DNA from 2 places in the Cellulosimicrobium composti genome. Region 1 is predicted to be linked to the other one. Evidence: predicted binding sites of a transcription regulator. Region 1 holds the regulator's gene; the other holds the start of a gene.

Region 1 (5,045 bases):
ACCCCGCGGGGGCGTCCGTCCTCGACGTCGCGGGCTCCGAGGGGCTCGGGGTCGTCGCGTTCTCCCCGCTCGCCCAGGGCATGCTCACCGACCGGTACCTCGACGGCGTGCCCGCGGGGTCGCGCGCTGCGCGGGGCGGACCCTTGCGGCAGTCGTTCCTCTCGGAGGAGAACCTGGGGCACGTGCGGCGCCTTCACGCGCTCGCGCGCGAGCACGGCCGGAGCCTCGCCACGACGGCGATCCTCTGGGCGATGCGCGACGAGCGGGTCACCTCGGTGCTGCTCGGCGCGAGCTCGACGCAGCAGCTCGACGACAACCTCGCGGCGCTCGACGCGCCCGCGCTCTCACCGGAGGAGGTCGCCGCCGTGGAGGCGCTCCCCGCCGACGCGGGCATCAACATCTGGGCGTCGAGGTCGAGCGACCTGTGAGCCGGCCCGCGGTCCCGGCGCGGCGTCAGCCGAGCGGTGCGGCGTCGCGGTCCGCCGCCACCTCCGGGTCGGCGGACGTGCCGCGGCTCGCCGCCGACTCGCGCTCCTCCCGCTCGACGCGCAGCGACGTGATCGCGCTCTCGAAGTCCTCGAGCGAGTCGAACGCCTGGTAGACGCTCGCGAAGCGCAGGTAGGCGACCTCGTCGAGCTCACGCAGCGGACCGAGGATCGCGAGGCCGATCTCGTACGCGTCGAGCTCGGCGCTGCCGCTCGCCCGGATCGTCTCCTCGACGCGCTGCGCCAGCACCGCGAGGTCGTCCTCGTTGACCGGTCGGCCCTGGCACGCCTTGCGCACGCCGTTGACGATCTTCTCGCGCGAGAACGGCTCGGTCACGCCCGAGCGCTTGACGACGGACAGGCTCGCGGTCTCGATGGTGGTGAAGCGCCGGTTGCACTCGGGGCACTGACGGCGCCGTCGGATCGAGGACCCGTCGTCGGACGTGCGCGAGTCGACGACGCGGGAGTCCGCGTGACGGCAGAACGGGCAGTGCATGGCGGGCTCCTCCGCGGGTCGCGCCGACAGGTCGGCGCGACGAACGTATGCCGTCGCGGCCGGGCCGTGCAACACGCTCGCGTGCGACGTGCGTCTCGCCCGCGCTACCCCTCCTCGACGGGGAGGAGGAGCTTCTGGCCCGCCTGGACGCCGGACGACGACAGCCCGTTGAGCTCCACGAGACCGCTGACGACGTCGCGAAGGTCCTCTCCCGGGGCCGCGACGCCCTGCGCCAGCTCCCAGAGCGTCTCGCCCGAGCTCACGACGTGCACCCGGACCTCGACGGGCTCGCCGGGCCCGCTCGCGACGGCGACGCCCACGCGCGCGGCGAGCACGAGGACCAGGGCTGCGAGCAGCACGAGGACGACACGGCCGCGCCGCGTGAGCCGCAGCGGCGCCTCGTCGTGCCGCGCGCGCTCCGTGCGGCCGCTCGCGAGGGCGACCGGCCCCGCCATGATTCCCACCGCCTGCATGTCTCCTCCGTCCCGACCGCGAGCCCGATCGCCTTCCCCGGTCGATCGGACCCGCCGCCCGTCGCGTGCGGCGCCCGACCCATGGTCGAACACCTGTACGTAGAACATCTGTACGAAGGTCTATCACGAACGACCGACAGAGTCGAGACATGCTCGAACAGGTGTTTGATTCGTGTCGCAACCTCCCCTAGCCTGGGGTCAGGTCGGTTCGCCGGACATGTCCGCTCGGACCTGGGGAGACGACCGAGGGCCCGGGGCGCACGCCCCGGGGTGGGGTGGCCGCGGGCACGCGTTGCGCCGGCGGCCCGCGACGGACGAGGGCGGAGCGACCATGGCGGGACGAGGCACGGACAGCGCACGAGGGCTCGCCGAGGTGCGCGAGCTCCCGGACGGCTCGGCGGGCGGCGACGGGCTCACGCCGCGCCAGCGGCTCGTGCTCGAGACCATCCGCGCGTGCGTCGAGCAGCGCGGCTACCCGCCGAGCATGCGCGAGATCGGCGAGGCCGTCGGCCTCACGAGCCCGTCCTCCGTGAAGCACCAGCTCACGACGCTCGAGCGCAAGGGCTTCCTGCGCCGCGACCCCAACCGGCCGCGCGCGATCGAGGTCGTCCAGCCGGACGACTCCCGGCGGGCGACGCCCCTCTCGGTCGCCGGCACCGCGCCCGAGCCCGCGTACGACGAGTCCCGCCCCGCGCCGTCGTACGTCCCGGTCGTGGGCCGCATCGCGGCCGGTGGCCCGATCCTCGCCGAGCAGGTCGTCGAGGACGTGTTCCCCCTCCCCCGCCAGCTCGTCGGCGACGGCGAGCTCTTCCTCCTGCGGGTCCAGGGCGACTCGATGGTCGACGCGGCGATCTGCGACGGCGACTGGGTCGTCGTGCGGCGCCAGCCGGTCGCCGAGAACGGCGAGATCGTCGCGGCGATGATCGACGGCGAGGCCACGGTCAAGAGCCTGCGCCGCGCCGACGGCCACGTGTGGCTCATGCCGCACAACGCCGCGTACGACCCGATCCCGGGCGACGACGCCCAGGTGCTCGGGCGCGTCGTCTCGGTCCTGCGCAGCCTGTGAACCGGCACGGCCTCTGAGGGCGCGAGAGCCGGGTGGTCGGCGGACCACCCGGCTCTCGTGTCCTCGGGCCCCGTGCCGCCCTCGCTCGGGCCGGGCCGCCGTCGCGCCCGCGCGGGGTCAGAGCCCGAAGCGTCGTGCGACGGCGCGCAGCGACTCCGCGGACGCGCGCAGGCCCGCGAGCTCGTCGTCCGCGAGCGGCACCCCCACGCGCTCGACGGCCCCGCGCCGATCCACGAGGGTCGGCAGGGAGAGGCACACGTCCTCGAGGCCGTAGGCGCCGTCGAGGAGCGTCGAGACGGGCAGGACGCGGTGCTCGTCGTCGAGCACGGCCTCGATGATGCGCGTCCCCGCGAGCCCGACCGCGTAGTTGGTCGCACCCTTGCCCTCGATGATCCGGTACGCCGACTGCACGACCTCGCGCGCGATGTCGTCGCGGACGTCGGCCGTGAGCGGTCCACGGCCTGCGATGCCCTGCCACTCGAGCAGCGGCACGCCGCCGATGGTCGCGGAGCTCCACAGGGGGATCTCGGTGTCGCCGTGCTCCCCCGCGATGTACGCGTGGACGTTCTGCACCGCCACGCCGCAGTGCTGGGCGACGAGGAAGCGCAGTCGCGAGGAGTCGAGGACGGTCCCGCTGCCGAAGAGCTGCGACGGCGGCAGGCCGGAGAACTTGAGCGCCGCGTACGTGACGATGTCCACGGGGTTGGTGACCATGACGTAGACCGCGTCGGGCGCGACCTCGACGAGCCCGGGCAGGATCGTGCGCATGAGGCCGATCGTGCCCTCGGCGAGGTCGAGCCGCGTCTGCCCGGGCTTCTGCTTGGCGCCCGCGGTCACGACCACGACGTCGGCACCCGCGCACACCGCGACGTCGTCGGAACCCTCCACGCGCGCCATCGGCATGAACTGGATCCCGTGCTGAAGGTCGAGCACCTCGGCCTCGACCTTCGCACGGTTGACGTCGAGCAGCGCGACCGTGCGCGCCGCCCCGCGCATGAGGGCCGCGTACGCGAGCGTCGACCCGACCGCGCCCGCGCCGACGATGGCGAGCTTCGTGGTGCGGGCCCCGCCTCCCGGACCGCCCGTGGTCGCGCCGCCGGTGCCCTGCGGGGACGTGCTCGTCGTCATCTCGCCTCCGTGAAGTCGCTGGAAGGCCTCAGCCTAGGGCGGCGAGGCGACGGAGCGCACCAGCGGCGACGTCGCGGTCGGTCGTCTGCCAGAACGGGGGCATCGACCGGGTGAGGAACGTGCCGTACCGGGCGGTGACGAGGCGCGGGTCGAGGACCGCGACCACGCCGCGGTCCTCCGTGGAGCGCACGAGGCGACCGGCGCCCTGCGCGAGCAGGAGCGCGGCGTGCGTCGCGGACACCTGCATGAACCCGTTGCCGCCGGCCGCCTCGACCGCGCGCGCCCGCGCCGACTTCACGGGGTCGTCCGGGCGCGGGAACGGGATGCGGTCGATGAGGACGAGCGAGCACGAGGGGCCGGGCACGTCGACCCCCTGCCAGAGCGAGAGCGTGCCGAACAGGCACGTGGCGGGGTCGGCGGCGAACTCCCGCACGAGCGTCGGGAGCTGGTCGTCGCCCTGGCACAGGACCGGCACGTCGAGCCGCTCGCGCATCGCCTCGGCCGCCGCGACGGCGGCGCGGCGCGACGAGAACAGCCCGAGGGTGCGCCCGCCGGCGGCCTCGACGAGCGTCGCGATCTCGTCGAGCTGGTGCTCCGTCGCGGCCTCGCGCCCGGGGGTCGGCAGCCGCTTGGCGACGTAGAGGATCCCCTGGCGCGCGTAGTCGAACGGGCTGCCGACGTCGATCCCGCGCCAGCGCGGCGCCTCGTCGTCACCGGTTCCTGTCGCGCCGAGGCCGAACGTGCGCGCGACCGCGTCGAAGCTCCCGCCGAGCGCGAGCGTCGCGGACGTGAAGACGCCCGTGCGCTCGGCGAGGAGGTGCGTGCGGATGAGGCCCGCGACGCCGAGCGGTGCGGCGTGCAGGCGGCTCGCGCCCTCGCCGAACCGGTCGGCCGTCCAGCCGCCCTCGCCGGGCCGCGAGCACCAGAGCACGTCGTGGCCCGTCGGGTCCGCGGCCATGCGCTCGGCGACCTCGAAGAGCTGGAGCATGGTCGACTGCGCCATCTTCAGCCCGCTGTCGGGCTGCGCGGGCTTCGTCACGCCCGTCTCGGGCTTGAGGGACGACAGGACCTCGCGCGCCGCGTCGCGCACCGCCGCGACCGCCGCGCGCGCCCCGTCCGGGAGCCCCTCGGGGAACCGCTCCGCCGGCAGCGCGCCGACGACCGTCCCGAACGCCGCGGAGGCCGCGTCGAGCGCGTCCGTCGTCACCCCGCCGTGGCGGCGCGCGAGACGTGCCGCGCTCTCGATCGCCGGGACGGACAGGTCGACGGTCGCGGCCGCGGTCACGCGGTCGGCGAGCTCGTGCGCCTCGTCGACGACGAGCACGTCGTGCTCGGGCAGCACCCCGGGCGACCCCATCGCGGCGATGCCGAGCATCGCGTGGTTCGTCACGACGACG
Region 2 (5,045 bases), on a different contig from region 1:
GCCCGGAAGTTCTGGGCCTCGCGCTGCTGCTTGCGGGTGCGGCTGGTCATGAGGAACATCGCGCCCGCCGCGAGGGCGAGGATGAGGATGAAGCTGATATCCATGACGGAGTCTCGTGTCCTGTTCTGTGCGGGATCTGCGCGCAGTCTAGGCGTGCGCGCACGGTTCACCAACGAGCCGTCTCGCCGCGGAGTTCCGCCCGCTCGGATCCCGACCATTCTAGGGCCTGGTCGGCAGGGCCTGTGACCGCCGTCACGGGCCGGCCCCGCCGGGGCTCCCGTCAGGCGTCGAACAGCGTCCCGCCCTCGCGCGGCGGGGTGAGCCCGAGGTGGGCCCACGCGGCCGGCGTCGCGACCCGCCCGCGCGGGGTCCGCCCGATCAGCCCCTCACGGACGAGGTACGGCTCGGCGACCGTCTCGACCGTCTCCGCCTCCTCGCCGACCGTGACCGCGAGCGTCGTCAGGCCCACGGGACCGCCGTTGAACCGCGTGCACAGCGCCGTGAGCACGGCGCGGTCGAGCCGGTCCAGGCCGATGGGGTCCACCTCGTAGACCTCGAGGGCCGCGCGCGCGGCGGCCAGGTCCATGCTGCCGTCGCCGCGCACCTGCGCCCAGTCGCGCACGCGCCGCAGGAGACGGTTGGCGATGCGCGGCGTGCCGCGCGAGCGCCCGGCGATCTCGCGTGCCGCGTCCGCGTCGAGCGAGACGCCGAGCAGCCCCGCGGACCGCGCGAGCACGCGCTCGAGCTCGTCGCTCGAGTAGAAGTCGAGGTGGCCGGTGAACCCGAACCGGTCGCGCAGGGGCGCGGGGAGCAGACCGGCGCGCGTCGTCGCGCCCACGGCGGTGAACGGCGGCAGGGACAGGGGGATCGCGCTCGCCCCGGCGCCCTTGCCCACGACGACGTCGACGCGGAAGTCCTCCATCGCCATGTAGAGGAGCTCCTCGGCCGGGCGCGCGAGCCGGTGGATCTCGTCGATGAAGAGCACCTCGCCCTCCTCGAGCGAGGACAGCACGGCCGCGAGGTCGCCCGCGTGCTGGATCGCCGGCCCGGACGTGACGCGCAGCGACGTGCCGAGCTCCGCCGCGATGATCATGGCGAGCGTCGTCTTGCCGAGCCCGGGCGGCCCGGACAGGAGCACGTGGTCGGGCGAGCTGCCGCGCGCGAGCGCGGCCTGGAGGACGAGCGAGAGCTGGTCGCGCACGACGGCCTGGCCGACGAACTCCTCGAGGCGGCGCGGGCGCAGCGCCGCCTCGGCCGCGCGCTCGAGGTCGTCCGCACCCGCCGCGACGATGCGCTCGGACGAGAAGGTCCCGTCTCCCCCGAGGTCGCCGACGCCCACCTGGTCGAAGGTCGCCATGCTCAGCCCCTCGGTCCGCCGAGCACGCGCAGCGCGGCGCGCAGCGCCCCGGCCACGTCCGGCGCCTCGACGACGTCGACGCCCGCCTCGGCGAGCACGGTCGCGACCGCGTCGTCGGCGGCCTTGAGGTTCCAGCCGAGGCCGACGAGGGCCTCGACCACCTGGTCGCGGCGGTCGTCGACACGCCGCGGGGCACCCGACGCGGCGGCCCCGGGCTCGGGGGCGTCCGCGCCCGTGGGCGGCCCGAGCTTGTCCCCCAGCTCGAGCGCGATGCGCTGGGCGCCCTTCTTGCCGATCCCGGGCACGCGCACGAGCGCGGCGATGTCGCCCCCGGCGACGGCGCGGCGCAGCGCGTCCGGCGTGTGGACCGCGAGCATCGCGAGCGCGAGGCGCGGGCCGACGCCGCTCACGGTCTGCACGGTCTCGAACACGGCGCGCTCGTCGTCGTCGGCGAAGCCGTAGAGCGTGAAGGAGTCCTCGCGGACGACGAGGCTCGTCGCGAGCCGCGCGGTCTCGCCGACGCGCAGACCGGCGAGCGTGGCGGGCGTGGCGTGGACGAGGTAGCCCACCCCGGAGACCTCGAGCACGGCGCGGTCGAGCTGGACGCTCGCCACGACGCCGCTCAGGGACGCGATCACGCAGGCTCCTCTCCCGGCCGGCGGTACCGGCCTGGTCCGATGGTCCGCCGGGCCCGACGACCGCCGTCGGGCGGCGCTCCGCGGAGCGCGTCGAACACCCGTACGACCGCGGTCACTCTAGCAAGGGTCGCCCACGCACCGGACGAGCGACACGAGGGCCGTCACCGCGGCGCCCGGCGCCCCTTGGCCGCGTGCTCGGCCGCCGCCCACGCACGCTGCGCGGGCGTCAGCTCGTGCCGCTCGCCGCCCTGCAGCGCGCCGGCGGGGCGCCACAGGTGGCAGATGGCGAGCGCGAGCGCGTCGGCCGCGTCCGCGGGCTTCGGTGGCTCCGCGAGCCCGAGGATGCCGGCGACCATGCGCTGGACCTGCTCCTTGCCCGCGCGCCCGCTCCCGGTCACCGCGGCCTTGACCTCCGACGGCGTGTGCAGCGCGACGGGGACGCCGCGCCGGGCCGCGCCGACCATGGCGAGCCCCGCGGCCTGGGCCGTGCCCATGACCGTCCCGACGTTGTGCTGGGCGAACACGCGCTCGACCGCGACGACGTCGGGCACGTGCTCGTCGAACCACGCGTCGAGCCGCTCCGCGATGCGCAGCAGGCGCAGGTCCACGCTGAGCTCGGGGTCCGTCCGGATCACGCCGACGGCCACGAGCTCGGCCCGCCGCCCCCGCGCGGAGTCCACCACCCCGACACCGCACCGGGTCAGCCCAGGGTCCACTCCGAGAACGCGCACGCCGCTACCCTCCCACGACCCGACGACGAAACCCGGACGCCCCGCGGGCCGCGGACCACGGCGAGCCGAAGCGGGCGGGGCGGGTGAGGTGCGCGCGGTCGTGGCGGGCCTGGCGGGAGCGGCGCGAGGAACGAGCGCCGCGGATGGTAGACCGCGCGCACCTCGCTCGCCCCGCCACCCAGAGCGACCACGCCGTCGGCCTCGGTGACCGAACCAGCGAGATCAGTCGTCGTTCTCGAGCTCCGCCATGACCTCGTCCGACGCGTCGAAGTTCGCGTAGACGTTCTGCACGTCGTCGCTGTCCTCGAGGGCGTCGATGAGGCGCAGGATCTTGCGCGCGCCCTCGGCGTCGACCTCGACCTCCATGGACGGGTGCCAGATCGAGTCGGCGGAGTCGTACTCGATGCCCGCCTCCTGGATCGCGGTGCGCACGGCGACGAGGTCGCTCGCCTCGCACAGCACCTCGATGACGTCGCCCGCGTCGGTGACCTCCTCGGCGCCCGCGTCGAGCGCGGCGAGCATGACGTCGTCCTCGGTCACGCCGTCGGCCTTGGGCACGACGACGAGGCCCTTGCGCGAGAACAGGTAGGACACTGAGCCGGGGTCGGCGAGGTTGCCGCCGTTGCGGCTGAACGCGAGGCGCACCTCGGAGGCGGCGCGGTTCTTGTTGTCGGTGAGGCACTCGACGAGCACGGCGATGCCGTTGTTGCCGTAGCCCTCGTACATGATCGTCTGGTAGTCGACGGCGTCGGCGCCCTCGCCGGAGCCGCGCTTGACGGCGCGGTCGATGTTGTCGTTGGGCACCGACGACTTCTTGGCCTTCTGGATGGCGTCGAAGAGGGTCGGGTTGCCCGCGGGGTCACCGCCGCCCGTGCGGGCGGCCACCTCGATGTTCTTGATGAGCTTCGCGAAGAGCTTGCCGCGCTTGGCGTCGATGGCCGCCTTCTTGTGCTTGGTCGTGGCCCACTTGGAGTGCCCTGACATGCGTTCCTACCCCTTCGCGATTCTGACGAACAGCTCGTGCACGCGCGTGTCCCCGGAGATCTCCGGGTGGAACGAGGTGGCGAGCAGCGATCCCTGCTGGACTGCGACGATCCTACCGGCGGCGGCCGCGGGGATGCCGGGGGCCTCCTCGTCGGGGATGCGCGCGAGCACCCGGACGCCGGGTCCGACGTCCTCGACCCACGGCGCGCGGATGAACACGGCGTGCACGGACCCGGTCGCCCCGTCCGGGACCGTGCCCTGCTCGTCGGCCGCGCCGCCCGGCGCGAGGCCCTCGAACGGGAGGTCGGTCTCGAACGAGTCGACCTGGCGGCCGAACGCGTTGCGGCGCACGGTCACGTCGAGCCCGCCGAGGGTGCGCTGGTCGGCCGTGCCGCCGAGGATGTGGTCGGCGAGCAGGATCATCCCGGCGCACGAGCCGTAGACGGGCAGACCCTCGCGGATCCGGGCGCGCAGCGGCTCGGCGAGGTCGAAGATCCGCAGGAGCTTGTCGATGGTGGTCGACTCGCCCCCGGGGAGCACGAGCCCGTCGACCGCGGCGAGCTCCTCGGGGCGGCGCACGCCGACCGTGCGGGCGCCCGCGGACTCGAGCGCGGCGCGGTGCTCGCGCACGTCGCCCTGGAGGGCGAGGACACCGATCGTGATCGTCACGAGGGGTGATGATACGTCGGCGGGCGGCCGTTCCGGCCGCGACGGTTGCTAGCCTCGCGGTCGTGACCTACCCGCCCGGACCGCCCGCCCCGCCTCCCGGCCCGCAGGGCCCGTACCCGGCCCCCGGGTATCCCGGCCCGGGGTACGCCGGTCTGCCGGCCCCGTACCCGGGCGCCGCGCCGCGCCCACCGCGCCCGCCCCGCAGCACGAAGGGTGCGACGGCGCTCGTCGTGGTCGGCGCCGTCGTGATGGTCCTCGCGCTCGTCGCGGGCGTCCTCGGCGCGACGACGTTCGTGCGCGCCCTGCCCACGGGCGTGGTCGACGCCACGGGCCGTCCCGGCTCGGACGCGCTCGCGTCGGGCGACGTGCCCGGCGAGGCGGAGGTCGACCTGGTGGGCGGTCAGCCGTACACCGTGTGGGCGGTGCGCCCGGCCGGCGACGACGGGTTCTCGGTCGCCGACGTCACGGTGACGTGTCCCGACGGCGAGCTCGGGGTGGGCTGGCCGGCGGTGACGGGCAACGCGGGTCTCGGCGCGTACGAGGCGACCACGGTCGCGGAGGTGAGCGCAGCGACGTCGCAGCGCTGCACGGTGGCCGTCGCCGCGGGCTCGTCCGACCCCGGGACGACGTTCGTGGTGACGGAGGGCTGGCGGTTCGGCGAGTTCT

The links. The regulator LexA, encoded in region 1, represses DNA repair genes until DNA is damaged. The targets are predictions, from matches to a motif close to TCGAACANNTGTTCGA.
Region 2: the regulator LexA is predicted to act here: its motif matches at 2,086-2,101, upstream of ruvA (Holliday junction branch migration protein RuvA).

What each region holds. Positions count from the first base shown of each region.
Region 1 is NZ_JAAFAN010000040.1:15,591-20,635, reverse strand. Features, by position in the region: gene GYH36_RS12420 (aldo/keto reductase) at 1-428, shown strand, start outside; gene nrdR (transcriptional regulator NrdR) at 454-981, opposite strand; gene GYH36_RS12410 (LysM peptidoglycan-binding domain-containing protein) at 1,086-1,454, opposite strand; gene lexA (transcriptional repressor LexA) at 1,786-2,520, shown strand; gene GYH36_RS12400 (L-lactate dehydrogenase) at 2,638-3,648, opposite strand; gene GYH36_RS12395 (ATP-dependent DNA helicase) at 3,677-5,045, opposite strand, start outside.
Region 2 is NZ_JAAFAN010000016.1:12,687-17,731, reverse strand. Features, by position in the region: gene yajC (preprotein translocase subunit YajC) at 1-104, opposite strand, end outside; gene ruvB (Holliday junction branch migration DNA helicase RuvB) at 281-1,357, opposite strand; gene ruvA (Holliday junction branch migration protein RuvA) at 1,360-1,995, opposite strand; gene ruvC (crossover junction endodeoxyribonuclease RuvC) at 2,157-2,726, opposite strand; gene GYH36_RS06685 (YebC/PmpR family DNA-binding transcriptional regulator) at 2,949-3,710, opposite strand; gene pdxT (pyridoxal 5'-phosphate synthase glutaminase subunit PdxT) at 3,717-4,379, opposite strand; gene GYH36_RS06675 (hypothetical protein) at 4,442-5,045, shown strand, end outside.